DNA from 3 places in the Bacillus sp. GW823-FHT06B01 genome. Region 3 is predicted to be linked to each of the others. Evidence: predicted binding sites of a transcription regulator. Region 3 holds the regulator's gene; each other region holds the start of a gene.
The links. Region 3 encodes Rex, which represses fermentation and respiration genes when NADH is low (regulators of the CRP and FNR family bind a similar motif). Its sites were predicted from a motif close to TTGTGAAATATTTCACAA; they were not measured.
Positions count from the first base shown of each region.

Region 1 (6,265 bases), on a different contig from region 3:
AAATCTTGTCATATGACACGCCTGCTTGGAGTAAAAGAGGCACCAGGAATTTTATTATCAAACGTAAAAGGATTAACTGTGAGAGAACTGCCAAACGAACAAAATTGTTGTGGGTTTGGGGGAACGTTTTCAGTGAAGATGACTCCAATTTCTGAGCAAATGGTAGATGAGAAGGTAGATAGTGCAATGGAAACAGGTGCTGATTATTTAATCGGTGCAGATTGTGGGTGTTTGTTAAACATTGGCGGACGTATTGAGCGTTTAGGAAAAGAAATAAAAGTAATGCATATTGCTGAGGTACTAAATAGTCGCTCATGAAGGGGGAACATAAGCTATGTCTATGAAAATCAGTGAGAAAAAATTTAATGATCGCGTTGGCGATGGAATTCAAGATTCTTTTATGCGCGGAGCAGTATCTTCTGCGCAAACGCGCTTATATACGAATCGCTTAAAAGCAGCGGAAGAATTAGGAAACTGGGAAGAGTGGCGTGAACTAGGTGAACAAATTCGCCAACATACGTTAGAAAATCTTGATTATTACTTAATGCAGTTAAGTGAAAATGTATCAAAAAGAGGCGGACATGTGTACTTTGCGAAAACGAAAGAGGAAGCAGCAAAGTATATTCAAGACGTTGCAAAAAAGAAACAAGCGAAGAAAGTTGTAAAATCAAAATCAATGGTAACTGAAGAAATTAGTATGAATCATGCCCTTGAAGAGATTGGTTGTGAAGTGTTAGAAAGTGACTTAGGAGAGTATATCTTGCAAGTAGATAACGATCCACCTTCACATATTATTGCGCCCGCACTTCATAAAAACAGAACGCAAATTCGTGATGTATTTAAAGAGAAGCTTGGCTATGAAAATTCTGATGATCCATATGAAATGACAAAGTTTGTTCGTAAACAACTTCGTGAGAAATTTATGGATGCAGAAATTGGTGTGACAGGTTGTAACTTTGCAGTTGCAAATACTGGCTCTCTTTGTTTAGTAACGAATGAAGGTAATGCCGATCTTGTTATGTCGATTCCGAAAACTCAAATTGCAGTAATGGGTATGGAACGTATGGTTCCGACAATGGAAGAATTAGATGTTTTAGTTGGTTTACTATGTCGTAGTGCAGTAGGGCAAAAATTAACAAGTTATGTAACTGTAGCGGGACCAATCCAAGAAGAGGAAGTAGATGGACCAGAAGAATTCCACTTAGTTGTTGTTGATAATGGCCGCTCTCAAATTCTTGGGTCTGAATTCCGTTCAGTATTGCAATGTATTCGTTGTGCTGCTTGTGTTAACGTATGTCCTGTATATCGTCACGTTGGTGGACATTCGTATGGTTCTATATACTCAGGACCAATCGGTGCGGTATTAACACCACTTTTAGGTGGATACGATGATTACAAAGAGCTTCCATATGCCTCTAGTTTATGCGGAGCGTGTACAGAAGCTTGTCCAGTAAAAATACCATTGCATGATTTATTATTAAAACATCGTCAAGTAATTGTTGAGCAAGAAGGACGTGCACCACTTGCAGAAAAATTAGCAATGAAAATGTTTAGTATGGGTGCATCTTCAGCAGCTTTATATAAAATGGGATCAAAAATGGCGCCAGCAGCAATGAGTCCATTTACATCGGGCAACCGTGTATCAAAAGGTGTTGGGCCACTTAAAAACTGGACAGATATTCGTGAATTCCCGGCTCCAAGTAAAGAACGATTCCGTGATTGGTATAAAGATCATAAGAAAGGCGGGGACAAATAATGACAGGATTAATTCAAAACCGTGAGTCCTTTCTAGATAATATTGCAAAAGAACTTGGACGTGAGCGGAAAACGGAAGGCGTAAAGCGTCCAGCATGGAAAAGTAATGTGAATGTAGAAACGCTAAAAGATTATTCAAAAGAAGAATTGTTAGAAGTATTTAAAAATCAATGTACAAACATTCATACAACTGTAGTGGAAACGACAAACGACCGTTTACGTGAAGATATTCAAAAAGTAATCGTGGAAAACGGCGGGGGACCTATTATGTTATCGGCAGACGAACGTTTTGATTCTTATGGATTGACTTCTTTATTTAAAGAAGAGCTTCCAAAGCAAAATGTTGAAGTGAATGTATGGGATCCTGAGAAAAAAGAAGAGAATATGCGTATCGCAGAAAGAGCGAATATTGGAATCGCATTTAGTGATTATACTTTAGCTGAATCTGGTACGATTGTTGTACAAAGTCATAAAGGCCAAGGTCGTTCTTTACACTTTTTACCGACTGTATACTTTGCTATTATTCCACGTGAAACACTTGTGCCTCGTATTACACAAGCAGTTCAGGATATGAACACACGTGTAGAAAATGGCGAGGCAGTAGCATCTTGTATTAACTTTATTACAGGACCTAGTAACTCGGCAGATATTGAAATGAATCTTGTTGTCGGAGTACACGGACCATTAAAAGCAGTATATTTCATCGTATAAAAGAGGGGAAAGCAGGCCAGAAAATGGCCTGCTTTTTTAATAGAATAGAAATAATATGGAGTAGAATTTCTCTCCTTTTTTTGCTATGTTCTTCTGGAAAGGAGAGGAAGGGATGTTCACTTATTTATATGCATTGTTAGTGGGGATGGTGTTTGGTTCTTTTTTTATGTTAATTGCGATGAGAGTACCACTTGGTGAGTCTATCATTATCCCGCGTTCACATTGTCATTATTGTAAGTATGTGCTAAAGCCAAAAGAATTGATTCCAATCATTTCTTTTTGTATACAAAGAGGACGTTGTACGAATTGTAAGAGGAAAATTTCAATTTTGTACGTAGTATTTGAACTTGTAACAGGAATGATGTTTCTTCTTACTGTATATATGATTGGGGTGGAACGGGAGCTTATCATCATTTTATCGCTTTTTTCTCTCCTTCTTATTATTTCAGTTACAGATTACATATATATGTTAATCCCCAATCGTATTTTAGCTTGGTTTGCCTGTTTACTCATTTTAGAATGTGTTTTTGTGCCGTTAGTGACTTGGACAGATAGTATAGTTGGTAGTGGCGTTATATTCATTTTGTTATATTGCATGCAAAAGATATATCCAGAAGGGCTTGGTGGAGGAGATATAAAATTACTTTCGTTACTTGGATTTATAGTGGGACTGAAAGGGATTTTTATGATCTTATTTTTAGCATCTTGCTTTAGTCTTTGTTTCTTTGGAGTTGGTATAGTATTAAAACGTATGAAAATGAGGAGCCAAATTCCGTTCGGTCCTTTTATTAGCCTTGGGGCAATATGTTATATGTTGTTCACGTATACAAAATAGAGAGAGGATAGAACATGAATGTATATATGGATGATCAAAGAAGTTGTCCGTACGGGTATGTGCCCGCCACTACAGTAGAATGTGCCTTGCAAATGGTTCGGGATTATGATGTGAATATTCTTTCCCTTGATTTTAATATGGGATGGGGGAAAAGAAATGGATTAGATTTTGTAGAGGCTTTTTGTAAAGAGGGTTTATATGTAAATGAAATTCACCTTCATACGAATGATGTCATCGGTATGCACAAGATGAAACAGAGAATTAATAAGGGAAAGGAAGAAGGCGAAATTAATCCGCACCTTGTTGTTAAATATGTGGGGAGCTAAAAACTCCAAAGTTTTACTTTGGAGTTTTTAATGTTTCATATGTGCTTGTAACGGAATGATTTCTTCTTGTTGAGCCGCTACTAATTCAGTTTCTTCTTGTTTCACGTCAGGTACTTTCTTTGTTAAGTAATGGTATACCATGCCGACAAAGACGGACCCGCCAATAATGTTACCGATTGTAACTGGAATTAAGTTATGAATAGCACCTGCAAAAGAAATTGTCTCCGGATGCGGTGAAACTAAAGATAGAGCAAACAGTGATAAGTTTGCAATGCTATGCTCGTAACCAGATAAGAAGAATGTGAAAACGAGTAGCATCATCATCATAATTTTTGCTGTATCACCTTTAACTTGAGAAGGTAAGAAACACGCAAGACATACAAGCCAGTTACATAAAATTGCTTTAAAGAATAATTGCATTGTAGGTGTATTCATTTTTCCTTCTACTACTTTATTCATGAAATGGCCGTGATCAATTGCTTCGAAAATTCCAGTTGCATAAAATAGTAAGGCAAAGAATAAAGCGCCAGCTAAATTCCCTGCATAACAAGCGACCCAGTTACGAAGTGTATCAGAAATCGTTGTTTCTTTTCTTAAAGTTGCTACAGTAAAGTACATTGTGTTTCCAGTAAACAATTCAGCACCGCCATATATAATAAGTACGAGGGCAATTCCGAAAAACATAGAAGCAGCTAAATAAGTTGCCGGTGAATCTGCAATGTGAAAAAAGTTACCTAATTTAAAACATAGTACAATAATAAAACCGATATAAATACCCGCAAGTGCGGCACGAATGAAATATTGCATCGGGTTTGTATCTAGCATTTGTTTTTTGCTCTTAGCCAGTTTGACAACATAATCTATTCCTTGCTCTAGCATGAGTAATACGCTCCTTTAGTACATCATCTATAAATACTCCTTATATGAATAAAGTACATGGAATTGTTCTTAGTTTCAATAAGTTTGTGCAATGTTTCACAAAAAGGACATACATATATTAAGAAAACGCTTACAAATGGTAGTATAATAGAATTTTTTCTGGACATTGAGAGGGGAAGGGAAAAAGAAAAAGCGCTGTAATTACAGCGCTTTTTCGTCTAAATTCTTTTCTACTTTTACTTCTACTTCTTTCGAGAAGAACCAACCGCCAACTGCGATTCCGACTAATATAATCCAGAATGTAAGCTTCCATAGTGTAGATTCTGGGAATGAATGCGGAATTACATTTAATGCAGGGTGTGCTAATGTATAAACTGCTAGTTTCACACCAACCCAACCTACAATTAAGAATGCTGCAGTTTCAAGTCCTGGTTTACGTTTTAAGATTTGTACGAAAGCAGTTGCTGCAAATCTCATGATGATTAACCCGATAAGTCCACCTACAAAGATAACAACGAATTGCCCAGTATCAAGACTACCAATTGTACCTAATCCTGTTTTTGGTAAAGTCATTGCTAACGCAACTGCAGCTAAAATTGAATCAACTGCGAAGGCGATATCAGCAACCTCAACTTTAAATACAGTCCACCAAAAGTTCTCTTGTTTTTTCTTTGCTTCTTTTTCTTCTGTTTCTTCATCCGTATTCTTTTTAACATACGTTTTAAATAAGTGATTACCAGCTATAAACATAAGGTAAATGGCACCGATTGCTTGCACTTGCCATACGTCGACTAAGAACGAGATCATAAATAACGATCCGAATCGGAAAACAAATGCCCCCGCTAATCCGTAAAATAATGCTTTCTTTCGTTTTTCTTCTGGTAAATGTTTTACCATAATTGCAAGAACGAGAGCGTTATCAGCCGCTAAAATCCCCTCTAGTGCAATTAGGATGAGTAATACCCAACCATACTCCAATAATAATGATACATCCATGTACATTCTCCTCTCATTTCTATAAGTACTAAATAAGTGAAGAATTTCCCCACTATTTAGTTTCCCCATACTCCTGCCTATTAACTTTGGAAGAATTTGGAAATTAATACAAAAAAGACCTCTGCCGTTAATAGGCAAAGGTCTTGCTAGACATATGTAATGAAAATGCCAACAAAGCCGGAAGAACTAAGTTCTACGTAATGACGACTTTGTTTCCAAGAAATATTCTTGGACGCTACTCCCCTTTGGAGATATGCTATTGTACTCTCATTATATGGATAATGTATACGGTTGTCAACCTGTTAAAATATCTTCATTCGGATATTTTATTTTTCGGTTCTTTTTACGTGCAAATGAAAAAGCCAATGTTAAAGGTCCCATTTTCCCAAAAAACATCATAAAGATGATAATAGCTTTTCCGATCATAGTTAAGTGTGGTGTGAAATTCATACTGAGACCGACAGTCCCAAATGCTGAAAATACTTCGAAAGCACTTATCAATAGAGGAACTCGCTCAGTAATACTTAAAATTAAAATAGCAAAAAAGATAAATGAAATGGAAATAATAGTGATGGTCAATGCTTTGACAATGAGAGTATCTTTAATAGATTTTTTAAAAACGACAATATCATCTTGTTCTTGTAAAAATTTAAATACCCCAAAAAACATGATTAAAAATGTTGTTAACTTAATTCCACCGCCGGTTGAAGCACTACCAGCGCCAATAAACATAAGGAGCATCATTAATAGTAGGGAAGGCTTT
Region 1 is NZ_JBXAHR010000003.1:531,843-538,107, forward strand. Features, by position in the region: gene AC1Q8N_RS15885 ((Fe-S)-binding protein) at 1-318, shown strand, start outside; gene AC1Q8N_RS15890 (LutB/LldF family L-lactate oxidation iron-sulfur protein) at 335-1,756, shown strand; gene AC1Q8N_RS15895 (LutC/YkgG family protein) at 1,756-2,466, shown strand; gene AC1Q8N_RS15900 (prepilin peptidase) at 2,579-3,301, shown strand; gene AC1Q8N_RS15905 (cyclic-phosphate processing receiver domain-containing protein) at 3,316-3,627, shown strand; gene AC1Q8N_RS15910 (formate/nitrite transporter family protein) at 3,655-4,506, opposite strand; gene AC1Q8N_RS15915 (TerC family protein) at 4,708-5,502, opposite strand; yybP-ykoY riboswitch at 5,593-5,758, opposite strand; gene AC1Q8N_RS15920 (TrkH family potassium uptake protein) at 5,797-6,265, opposite strand, start outside.
Region 1: a site for Rex is predicted at 4,591-4,608, ahead of AC1Q8N_RS15910 (formate/nitrite transporter family protein). Genes of this name have one in related genera too.

Region 2 (6,265 bases), on a different contig from region 3:
AGATTTTTTCATTCTTTCACCTCTAACTGATAATGATAATCATTAACTACTATTCTACTTTAATTGATAAGGATTATCATTGTCAATATAAACCGCATACATTTTTTACAAAAACAAAAAGCACTACAAAAAGATTCGTTCTTTTTGTAGTGCTCTATTTCATAATATTACTCACATTCATTTCCCTCTAACTGATCTCGCATCACTTTCACACGCTGAAAGAAAAAGAATGATAAACTTAAAAATATAATGGTGCTCCCCATCATAACAAAAGATTGTATTGTTTCTTTTGCTCCATTCGGAATCAATAAGCCAACCATTAACAATGTACTTACAGCGAGAAGAATTTGTCCGAACCGAGTATAATCTTCTATTTTCCCTTGTAATTCTTTCATTATATTCTCACTCCTCCATTTCACTGTATCATATTCTATTAAACTTAAAGACCAGTAAATACAGCCATTCTGGGAGATGTTTTCCAAAAGAAAAAGAGCCGCTTTATTGCGACCCTTTCATAACCATTACTCACCTTTATATGCTTCCATATAAATTTCTTTCAGCTCTGAAATGAGAGGTAATTTTGGATTAGCTGTTGTACATTGATCTTCAAAAGCTCTTTCTGCTAATAATCCAACAACCTCTTCAAATTGGTCTTTAGCAACTCCTTGTCCTGCAATACTCATATTTATATTTAAGCTTTTTCCAAGCTCAATAATTGCTTGGACGAGTGATTCCACACCTTCTGCTGTCGAGCCTGCTGGAAGCCCGAGCATTCTCGCGATATGTGCATAGCGTTCATCAGCTACAAAGTGCTCATATTTTGGGAACAATGCGTGTTTTCTTGGCTTAATAGCATTATAGCGAACTACGTGCGGCATAAGAATTGCATTCGCACGCCCATGCGGAATGTGAAATTCTGGTCCAATTTTATGTGCTAAGCTGTGATTAATGCCTAGGAAAGCATTTGCAAATGCCATCCCTGCGATTGCAGAAGCATTATGCATTTTTTCTCGTGCTTCTTCGTCATTTCCATCTTTAAATGCTCTTGGTAAATATTTAAATACGAGATCAATGGCCTTTAATGCTAATCCATCTGTATAGTCATTTGCTAGAACAGACACATACGCCTCGATTGCATGCGTTAATACGTCCATCCCAGTGTCTGCTGTTACATGTGGTGGTACTGTCATTACAAACTGTGGATCAACAATTGCTACATCTGGTGTTAATTCATAATCCGCGAGCGGATACTTTATATTATTTTTCTTATCTGTAATAACCGCAAATGGTGTCACTTCTGATCCTGTTCCTGATGTTGTTGGAATGGCAACAAACTGCGCCTTACTTCCTAATTCCGGATATTTACATGTACGTTTTCTTATATCTAAAAACTTCTGTTTAATTCCATAGAATGTTGTTTCTGGGTGCTCATAGAAAAGCCACATCCCTTTCGCTGCATCCATAGCTGAACCACCACCAAGTGCGATAATTACATCTGGCTTAAAACTTCTCATCATTTCCGCACCTTTAAACACAGTTTCATCTGATGGATCTGGCTCGACCTCAAAGAAAACTTCGACTTTTACATCATTTGCATGTTTACGTAAATAATGCGTAACCGTATCTACATATCCGTGCTCAACCATTCCTGGATCCGTTACAATAAATGCGTGTGAAATGTTAGGCATATTTGCTAAATATGCTGTCGCATGTTTTTCAAAATAAATTTTTGGTGGTAATTTAAACCACTGCATATTCTTTTTTCTATTTGCCAACCTTTTTATATTTAATAAATGCGTCGCTGTTACGTTTTGAGAAACTGAGTTTTTCCCATACGAGCCGCAACCAAGCGTAAGTGATGGAATAAATCCATTATATATGTCACCGATTCCACCTTGTGATGAAGGGGCGTTTACAATAAGACGGCAAGCTTTCATACGTAATCCAAATTGTTTTTGTACTTCTTTATTTGTAGAATGAATGACTGCTGAATGTCCTAAACCACCGAGGTCTAACATGTCTTCGCAATATGTAAGTCCCTCTTCTAGTGAATTTGCTTTTACACAAGCTAATACTGGACTCAGTTTCTCACGAGATAGTGGATATGCTGCTCCGATACCTTGTATTTCAGCTACAAGCATTTTTGTATTTTCAGGCACAGTAATTCCAACTAATGCGGCAATGTACTGTGCTGATTTCCCTACAATATCACTATTTACTGCACATGTATTTTCATTAATAACAAGCTTTTCTAATTTTCTTCTCTCTTCTTCTGTTACAAAGTAACAATTGTTTGCAATCATTTCTTTTTTCACATCATCATAAATTTCCTTATCTACAATGATTGCTTGTTCTGATGCACAAATCATACCGTTATCAAATGTTTTTGATAAAATTAAATCATTAACAGCTCGTTTTATATGCGCTGATTTCTCTATATAGCATGGTACATTACCAGGACCTACACCTAGCGCTGGTTTTCCAGTAGAATAAGCTGATTTCACCATACCTGCTCCTCCAGTGGCCAAAACAAGTGCAACCCCTTCATGGTTCATTAATTGTTTCGTTGCTTCGACAGAAGGTCTTTCAATCCACTGAATACAATGTTTTGGTGCCCCGGCCTTCACCGCAGCGTCATATACTGTTTTCGCTGCTGCAATGGAACAGCTTTGTGCTGAAGGATGAAATGCGAAAATAATTGGATTTCTCGTTTTTATCGCGATCAATGCTTTAAACATTGTTGTCGACGTTGGATTCGTTACTGGCGTTACCCCAGCTACTACACCGACAGGTTCCGCAATTTCTATTATTTCTTCATGAGGATCTTCGTGGATAATCCCTACTGTTTTATCTTTTTTTATGCTATGCCAAATATATTCAGTAGCAAAAATATTTTTAATACATTTATCTTCATATACACCACGACCTGTTTCTTCAACAGCCAACTTTGCAAGTGGCATATGTTGATCCACACCTGCTAATGCCATTTCGTGAACAATGTTGTCAATTTGCTCTTGTGTAAAACTTTCTAATGCTTGTAAAGCCTTTCGACCGTTATTCACTAACGTATCAATCATCTCTTTTACTTCCTGCATTTCATTTACAACTTTCTCTTTGACTACCATGTAAATTCCTCCTATTCTGCTATTATGGACTAAATAAGACCCTATAGGTCATAATAAGTCCCGATTAGCGCAAAAAAAATAGAGTTGCTTTCCTACATGAACCTCATTGTTTGTGAAACGTTTCACAAGTTTGTTCGTGATTAACATTTCATGAATTTAATATACATGAAATAATTTCATTTGTGTATGTCTATTTTGTGAAACATTTCACAAAAGTGATGTAATAAAAATGCACTGCCTATATGAGCAGTGCATTTTTATTATGCTAGTGCTTGTGCTAAATCTTCAATTAAATCTTCACCATCTTCAATACCGACAGAAATTCGAATTAATGTATCTGTAATTCCTAGCTCTTTACGACGATCTGCTGGGATTGATGCATGTGTCATTTGAGATGGAATAGAAATTAAACTTTCTACTGCTCCTAAACTTTCAGCAAGTGTAAAGTATTGTAATTTCTCAAGTACTTTATTTAATGTTTCTTCGCTATCTACATCAAATGAGATAATAGCACCAAATCCATTTGCTTGTTCTGTCGCTAGTTCATGGTTTTGATGTGATGCAAGACCTGGGTAATATACTTTATTTACTTTTGGATGGTTATTTAAAAACTCGGCAATTGCGCGTGAATTCGTTTCATGCTCTTCCATTCGAATTCCTAATGTTTTTAAACCACGAAGTAGTAAGAAGCTATCTTGTGGGCCAAGAATGCCTCCTGTTGAGTTTTGTACAAAGTGAAGGTCTTCTGCTAATTGCGGGCTATTTACAACTACTAGGCCTGCAACTACGTCACTATGACCTCCTAAATATTTCGTTGCACTATGAAGTACAATGTCTGCTCCTAAAGTAATCGGCGACTGCCAATATGGCGTCATGAATGTGTTATCGATAATTGTTAATAAATCTTTCTCTTTAGCAAGAGTAGATATTTTCTTAATATCAGTAATTTTCAGTAATGGGTTCGTTGGTGTTTCCACATAAATCGCTTTCGTATTCGGACGAATTGCTTCTATAACTTCCTCTAAGTTGGTTGTATCTACAAATGTATGCTCAATACCGAAGCGATTTAATACTTTCGTGATAACGCGGTACGTTCCACCATACACATCATCTGTTAAAATAACGTGGTCACCTTTTGAGAACAACATAATTGTAGCTGTAATAGCAGCCATTCCTGAACCAAATGCAAAACCAGCATGACCGTTTTCTAATACTGCAATCATTTCTTCTAAAGCTGCACGTGTTGGGTTGCCTGTACGTGAATATTCATATCCTTGATGCTTACCAACTGCTTCTTGTTTGTACGTACTTGTTTGATAAATCGGTACATTTACAGATCCAGTTGAAGGTTCTCCTATGCGAATACCATGAATTAACTTTGTCTTTGCTCTCATTTTTTATTCCCATCCTTTGTATATGTCTTTACTTAAATAACGCTCACTACTATCAGGAAAAATCGTTACAATATTTGTACCTGGTGCCGCTTGCTCTGCTTCAAGTAAACTTGCATGAAATGCTGCTCCTGAAGAGCTCCCAACAAGCAGTCCTTCTTTTTGCGCTAATTCCTTTACTCGTAAAAATGCATTTCGATCAGAAATTGTATGAATTTCATCAAAATAAGATGTTTTCAAAAATGGCGGGATGAATTCAAGGCCGATCCCTTCTGTTTCATGCGAACCAGCTTTACCACCATTTAAAATGGATCCTTCTGGTTCCACAATAACCGTTTTTATATCTACATTTTTTTCTTTCAAATAAGATGCAGTCCCCATGAATGTACCACCAGTTCCTGCTCCTGCAACAAATATGTTAATCTCTCCGCTAAGTGCCGACCAAAGTTCAGGACCTAGTGTTTTGAAATAAGCACGCGGGTTTGCTTCATTCGCAAACTGACTTGGAGAGTATGAATTCGGTATTTCATTTACTAATTCTTTTGCTTTTGCAATTGCGCCGGTCATTCCTTGCTCAGTCGGTGTATGCACGACCGTTGCGCCTAGTGCTTTCATTAATTCTTGTTTTTCAATACTAAATTTCTCTGGTACACAAACAATAACGCGTAAATCATGTTGTAACGCTGCAAGTGCCAGTCCAATACCAGTATTTCCAGCAGTTGGTTCAATAATTGTTCCACCCTGGGTAACAAGCCCTTTTTCTAGCGCATCTTCGATTAATTCTCTTCCTAAACGGTCCTTAACGCTTCCACCTGGGTTATAAAATTCAAGCTTTGCAAATAAACGGACCCCTTCTGGAAGTGAAAAACGAGTAATTTCTACAATTGGTGTATGACCAATCAACTCATGAACTCCACGATATACATTCATCGTGTTCTCCCCCTTATTTGCCAATAAAGAAAAGGCAACTGTATGTATTTTCTTTATATGAGACAGTTGCCTTTTTGTTACATTACTTTAACTCTTCTAATACTTTTACGATAAAGTTTGTAGAATGAAGAGCTGCTTGATCTAAAAATTGATCAAATGAAACATTTGATTCTTTACCAGCAATATCAGAAAGTGCACGAATAATAACAAACGGAACTTCATATTGGTGGCATACTTGTGCAACAGCTGCTGCTTCCATTTCTACTGCATAAAGGTCTTCAAATTTATCACGGATTGCTGCAACGCGGTTCGGATCACTCATAAATGAATCACCTGTTGCAATCATACCTTTTACAACTTGAATATTTTCTTCTGCCTGCATACATTTCTCAGCTAATGCAACTAATGCTTCATCAGCTTTAAATGCAGGCGGCATTCCTGGTACTTGACCATACTCATAGTTAAATACTGTTACATCTACGTCATGATGACGAACTTCTGTTGAAATAACTACATCTCCAACGTTTAGAGAATGATGGAAGCCACCAGCTGAACCAGTATTAATTACTTTTTCAGGCTTATATCTTTCTAATAAAATTGTCGTTGACATCGCTGCATTTACTTTACCAATACCAGACTTTAACAAGATTACTTCATGTCCTGCTAATTGTCCTTTCGTAAATTCACAACCCGCAACCGTTTCTGTTTCTGCTTGTTCTAATTTGTCACGTAAAATACGTACTTCTTCTTCCATTGCTCCAATTACAGCAATTCTCAATCTAATCCCTCTTTCTATTGCTTAGTTGCCTCCATTACCCA
Region 2 is NZ_JBXAHR010000002.1:488,175-494,439, reverse strand. Features, by position in the region: gene AC1Q8N_RS09560 (ABC transporter substrate-binding protein) at 1-12, opposite strand, end outside; gene AC1Q8N_RS09555 (YrhC family protein) at 168-395, opposite strand; gene adhE (bifunctional acetaldehyde-CoA/alcohol dehydrogenase) at 522-3,125, opposite strand; gene AC1Q8N_RS09545 (bifunctional cystathionine gamma-lyase/homocysteine desulfhydrase) at 3,386-4,519, opposite strand; gene AC1Q8N_RS09540 (O-acetylserine dependent cystathionine beta-synthase) at 4,523-5,446, opposite strand; gene mtnN (5'-methylthioadenosine/S-adenosylhomocysteine nucleosidase) at 5,529-6,224, opposite strand; gene AC1Q8N_RS09530 (class I SAM-dependent DNA methyltransferase) at 6,239-6,265, opposite strand, start outside.
Region 2: a site for Rex is predicted at 3,321-3,338, ahead of adhE (bifunctional acetaldehyde-CoA/alcohol dehydrogenase). Genes of this name have one in related genera too.

Region 3 (6,265 bases):
ATCACATATAACAAATGTAGCTATTTTGCCAGAATACAGAGGTCAAAAGCTAGGGGATGCTTTATTGAAAGAAGTTATTTCCGAAGCGAAAGATTTAGGGGTAAAAACGATGACGCTTGAAGTACGTGTATCAAATGAAGTGGCAAAACAGTTATACAGAAAATACGGATTTCAAAATGGTGGAATTCGTAAACGATACTATGCAGACAATCAGGAAGATGGTCTCGTAATGTGGGTGAATATATAATGGAAAAAAATACAATTATACTTGGTATTGAAACAAGTTGTGATGAAACAGCAGTAGCAGTTGTTAAAAATGGAACGGAAATTATTGCGAATGTCGTTGCATCACAAATTGAAAGTCATAAACGTTTCGGCGGAGTTGTACCAGAGATTGCATCCCGTCATCATGTAGAAGAAATTACAGTTGTGTTAGAAGAAGCTTTAAAAGAAGCAAATATCACATTTGATGATATTGATGCAATTGCTGTAACAGAAGGACCTGGGTTAGTAGGAGCGCTTTTAATAGGGGTAAATGCAGCGAAAGCAGTGGCTTTTGCACATGATATTCCTCTAGTGGGTGTTCATCATATCGCTGGGCACATTTATGCGAACCGTTTAGTAAAAGAAGTTCAATTCCCACTACTATCACTTGTTGTATCTGGTGGACATACGGAGCTTGTTTATATGAAAGAACATGGTTCATTCGAAGTGATTGGTGAAACAAGAGATGATGCAGCTGGAGAGGCATATGATAAAGTAGCTCGAACGTTATCCATGCCATATCCAGGTGGTCCTCACATTGATCGCCTTGCACATGAAGGGGAACCGACAATTGATTTGCCTCGTGCATGGCTAGAACCTGATTCGTATGATTTCAGTTTCAGTGGATTGAAATCAGCAGTTATCAACACTGTGCATAACGCGAAACAACGCGGGATAGAAATTGCACCGGAAGATTTAGCAGCAAGTTTCCAAGCGAGTGTAATAGATGTGCTTGTAACGAAAGCATCTCGTGCAGCAGAAGCGTATAACGTAAAGCAACTGCTTCTTGCTGGTGGAGTAGCTGCGAATAAAGGACTTCGCGCACGTTTGGAAGCGGAATTTGTGACAAAAGAAAATATCGAGCTAATTATTCCTCCACTATTTTTATGTACCGATAATGCAGCGATGATTGCAGCCGCAGGTACAATTGCATATGAACAAGGAAAACGTGCTACATTAGCTCTAAATGCAAATCCAGGATTAGATATTGAAGAATAGTTATGCACAAAATTAACCACAGCTTGTGGATAAAACCCATATTATCTGTTGATAATGTGGGTTTTATTGTGTATATAAAATGTTGATAACTTTTTTGAGATTTGTGGATAATGTGGAAAAGTTATTTTGGGGTTTATTTTATAAAGGTGGATATGTGTATAAACCTGTGGATAAAGTAGGTGAAGTCTGACCTTTGAATGTATTCTTTTTTGGGAAATAAATCGCAAGAAGATATCTCTAAAAAACATTTTGAAATGTGCCCTTATTATAGGGGCGAGCCAACATTGTCAAACTTTGTCGGTAAATCGGTATGTCGTGTCGAATCGTTTATACCCTAGCTAGAAGATAAAAAGGATGTCGCATAGTCAAAAATCCCGACTTATGAGACATCCTTCTTATTCATACTCTTATAAATGTAATTCTTCCCATTCTGCCATACAAGCATCAAGTTGCTCTTGTAGTGTTTGCTTTTTCGTTGTAATTTCACTAGCCTTTTCATAATCTGCGTATATTTCTGGTAAGCAAAGTTGATCTTCTAACGTAGCAATTTCTTCTTCAAATTCTACAATATTTTGTTCTAGTTCCTCAATTTTTCGAGTGCGTTGACGTTCTAATTGTTTACGCTCTTTTTCTTCGAGATAATTTAATTTCTCTTGAGCTACAGTTTTTTGAACAGGTGCTTGGTTTTCTTGATGTTCAAATGCTGCACGTTCAATCATTTCATTTTTCTTCTCTACATAGTAATCGTAATCGCCTAAATACTCTTGTGCACCTTCTGTTGACAACTCAACAACGGTCGTCGTTACACGATTAATAAAGTAGCGGTCATGTGAAACAAATAGAAGGGTGCCTGGATAATCAATTAAAGCATTCTCCAAAATTTCTTTACTATTTAAATCAAGATGGTTCGTAGGTTCATCGAGAATTAATAAATTCGATTTTTGCATCATAAGTTTTGCAAGAGCTAATCGAGCTTTTTGTCCACCACTAAGAGAAGATACTGGTTTTAGTACATCATCCCCTGTGAATAAGAAGTTACCTAATATCGTGCGAATTTCTTTTTCGGGCTGCAATGGATATTCATCCCATAACTCATTTAAAACTCGCTTAGAAGATGTTAAGTTTGCTTGTTCTTGATCATAATAACCAACAGATACATTGGATCCGAAAGAAACATCACCATTTAATAGTGGTAACTTATTCACAAGTGATTTTAATAATGTGGATTTCCCAATTCCGTTTGGACCAACTAAAGCAACGCTATCCCCGCGAGTTAAGCGCATAGTTACATGTTCAATAATCGGATCATCATCATAGCCGATAGTTGCATCCTTTACTTGTAAAACATCATTTCCACTTTGTTTTTCGATATCGAAGTGGAAGGATGCTGACTTAGAATCACCTAATGGTCTAGTCAATAATTCCATTCTATCTAATTGTTTACGACGGCTTTGAGCACGTTTTGTCGTAGATGCGCGCGCTATATTTTTTTGAACGAAATCCTCAAGCTTAGCGATTTCATCTTGTTGTTTTTCATAACGTTTCATGTCTTGCTCGTATAATGCTGATTTTAAGTCTAAATATTTACTGTAGTTACCAACAAATCGTCTGCTTTCTTTATTCGAAATTTCATATACTTGTGTAACGAGTTTATCTAAGAAATAACGGTCATGGGAAACGATTAGTATTGCGCCAGGATAGCCTTGTAAATATTGTTCAAGCCATGTTAACGTTTCGATGTCTAAATGGTTTGTAGGCTCGTCCAAAATAAGTAGGTCTGGTTTCGTTAATAATAATTTACCGAGAGCTAATCGTGTTTTTTGTCCACCGCTTAATGTAGAAATCGTCGTCTGGTGCGTTTCAACTGGGAAGCCAAGACCACTTAAAATCGAGCGAATATCTGCTTCATATTGATATCCACCTTGATCTTTATAATCTAATTGCAATTGGTCATAATCAGCTAATAATCTTTCATATGTAGCCTCGTTTGAAAAGTTTTCTTCTTTTCCCATTTCTTGCTCTAGCCTTCGAAGTTTTGTCTCCATTTGCTGCAAGTGTGTAAAGACGGTTAACATTTCATCCCAAATTGTTAAAGACGTTTCTAACCCGGTATTTTGAGCTAAATATCCGATTGAGACATCTTTTGGTTTTATAATTTCGCCACCATCATGAGATAGCTCACCAGCTATTATTTTTAATAGTGTAGATTTTCCGGCCCCATTTCGTCCGACTAATGCGATACGATCTTTCGTTTGAACTTCCAATTTTATGTTTGCAAGAATCGTTTCGGCACCGTATAATTTCGTAAGCGCGTTTACTTGTAATAAAATCAATGTTTTCACCTCAAATAATTTCTTAACTTTGCCATGTTTATATTTCTCAATCATACTAAAAATAGTGTATAGTTTAAAATAAAGAGAGAATACTTCTTCTCTTTATTATACAGGGAAATTCATGAGTGCTAAACTTCTGTATTTGATTCAAGTATATGAATAAAGATAGGAAGAGAGGAGAGGTTATATGGAGCAGCAAAAAATTCCACAGGCCACTGCCAAACGATTGCCTCTATACTATCGATTTATCCAAAACTTATCTCTTTCTGGTAAGCAACGTGTTTCATCAGCCGAATTGAGTGAAGCGGTAAAAGTTGATTCCGCAACGATTCGAAGAGATTTTTCATATTTTGGAGCGTTAGGGAAAAAAGGTTATGGATATAACGTAAATTATTTATTATCATTTTTCCGTGAAACACTCGACCAAGATGATATAACACGTGTAGCACTTATTGGAGTAGGTAATTTAGGGACCGCTTTCTTACATTATAATTTCACGAAAAACAATAATACAAAAATTGAAATGGCGTTTGATGTTAGTGAAGAGAAAGTCGGGACAGAAATCGGGGGCATTCCTGTATATCATTTAGATGAATTAGAAGAACGTTTATCAACTGATATACAAGTGGCAATATTAACAGTACCCGCTACAGTAGCACAATCTGTAGCAGATAGATTGGCAGAAACGAACGTGCATGGTATTTTAAATTTCACACCAGCGCGCTTAAATGTGTCAGATAATATAAGAATTCACCATATTGATTTAGCGGTAGAGTTACAAACACTTGTTTACTTTTTAAAGAATTATCCACAATAAAACGCAGAGGAAGCGACCTCTGCGTTTTATTGTTGTTTTTTCTTTGTGAATTTAACTAATATAAGGCGAAGTGCCAAATTAAAATCAATTGTTGCCATAACTGCAAATAGTATTGTCCACATATTCCAGATTGTATCTGTTACGTTCGTAATGGCGAAGCGTGTAAAGATACATCCTAGAAGGAAGTACAATGCAGCCATGAACAATGGTGAGTTCCTCATACTAAAAATCCTCCGATAAAGCCTTGCATTTTTTCAGCTTCTTTAATCATTTCTTGAATTTGTTCATTGCTCATTAAAACTTGAGCAACTGCAACTAATGTATTCATTGCAACATGAGCTGCGATAGGGACGATAATACGCTTCGTTTTTACATATAAAAAGGCGAATACGAGTCCCATAGAAGTGTATACCAATAAGTGAGTGAAATCAAAATGAATTGCTGCGAATACAAGAGAACTAATGATAGCAGCAATAAAGAAGTTAAATTTCTTATAAAGTGTACCAAATAAAATTTTTCTAAATACGATTTCTTCCAAAATAGGTCCTATTATAGAGATAACGATAAGGAACCAAGGTGTCGTTCTTGCGATATCCATAAGTCTTGCTGTATTTTCTGATCCAGGTTTAATTCCTAATACACGCATTTCTATCATACCGGCAATACTTTGTGAGAAAAATGCTAGGAAGAACCCGATAAAAATCCAACCAATCGTAGCTGGAACAGTAGAGCGCATTGTATCTAAACGTCTGTCACGAATATCTGTTCTAAGTAACCAAAGTACGATACATAATGCAATAAAGAAGCTAATGATTGCCCAGTGGCCAGTTATGAGTTGAAATTTCTCTTCTCTAGTAAATCCCCTGTTATCATAAAGTCCAGTTTTCAGAAGAAGTGGTAATCCAGCAATGGATGATAACTGCATTAAAATGTATGTAACGATAACCCACCAATATTGTTTTTTCAAATGGTTTAACCATCCTTTCTAACTCTAGTGTATGAGATAAGGTAGGATAACATGTAAATATGCTACCTACGATATAAACCTCGCTTAAATTATGTTTTTTTCGTAAATCCTTATTTGAAATTATAATAGAAGACAGGAGAAAGTTGTGTGTATAGCGAAAACAATTTAGGGTGTCCTTTCATATTGTAACATACGATTAGTGGAAACAACGATTCATATAGTAAAGGTAGAAGAAGAGGGACTCTATATAGAAAAGTGTATAGCTTAATTTGCGAAAAAATTATGATTTTTTTACTTGCAAAAGAAATTGAGATTATTTATTATTATAAGTGTGTTAGCACTCGAGTGACTTGAGTGCTAATAAATAAAATTTACATAACAAAATGAGGAGGTTATTGTTCATGCTAAAGCCATTAGGTGATCGCGTTGTAATTGAGCTTGTTCAAGCGGAAGAAAAAACAGCAAGTGGTATTGTATTACCAGACACTGCAAAAGAAAAACCACAAGAGGGTAAAGTTATTGCAGTAGGTACTGGTCGAGTGCTTGAAAATGGTGAGCGTGTTGCTTTAGAGGTAGCAGCAGGTGATCTTATCATCTTCTCAAAATATGCAGGTACTGAAGTAAAATACGAAGGTACTGACTACTTGATTTTACGTGAAAGTGACATTTTAGCAGTTATCGGTTAATTATATAAATCTTAAAAAACTCAAGGGGGTCAATTATTATGGCAAAAGATATTAAATTTAGTGAAGAAGCACGTCGTTCGATGCTTCGCGGTGTCGACACTCTTGCAAACGCAGTAAAAGTAACGCTTGGACCAAAAGGTCGTAACGTTGTACTTGAGAAAAAATTCGGTTCACCACTTATTACAAATGATGGTGTAAC
Region 3 is NZ_JBXAHR010000015.1:1,606-7,870, forward strand. Features, by position in the region: gene rimI (ribosomal protein S18-alanine N-acetyltransferase) at 1-247, shown strand, start outside; gene tsaD (tRNA (adenosine(37)-N6)-threonylcarbamoyltransferase complex transferase subunit TsaD) at 247-1,263, shown strand; gene AC1Q8N_RS28345 (ABC-F family ATP-binding cassette domain-containing protein) at 1,671-3,596, opposite strand; gene AC1Q8N_RS28350 (redox-sensing transcriptional repressor Rex) at 3,784-4,413, shown strand; gene AC1Q8N_RS28355 (YdiK family protein) at 4,440-4,634, opposite strand; gene AC1Q8N_RS28360 (CPBP family intramembrane glutamic endopeptidase) at 4,631-5,380, opposite strand; gene groES (co-chaperone GroES) at 5,782-6,066, shown strand; gene groL (chaperonin GroEL) at 6,105-6,265, shown strand, end outside.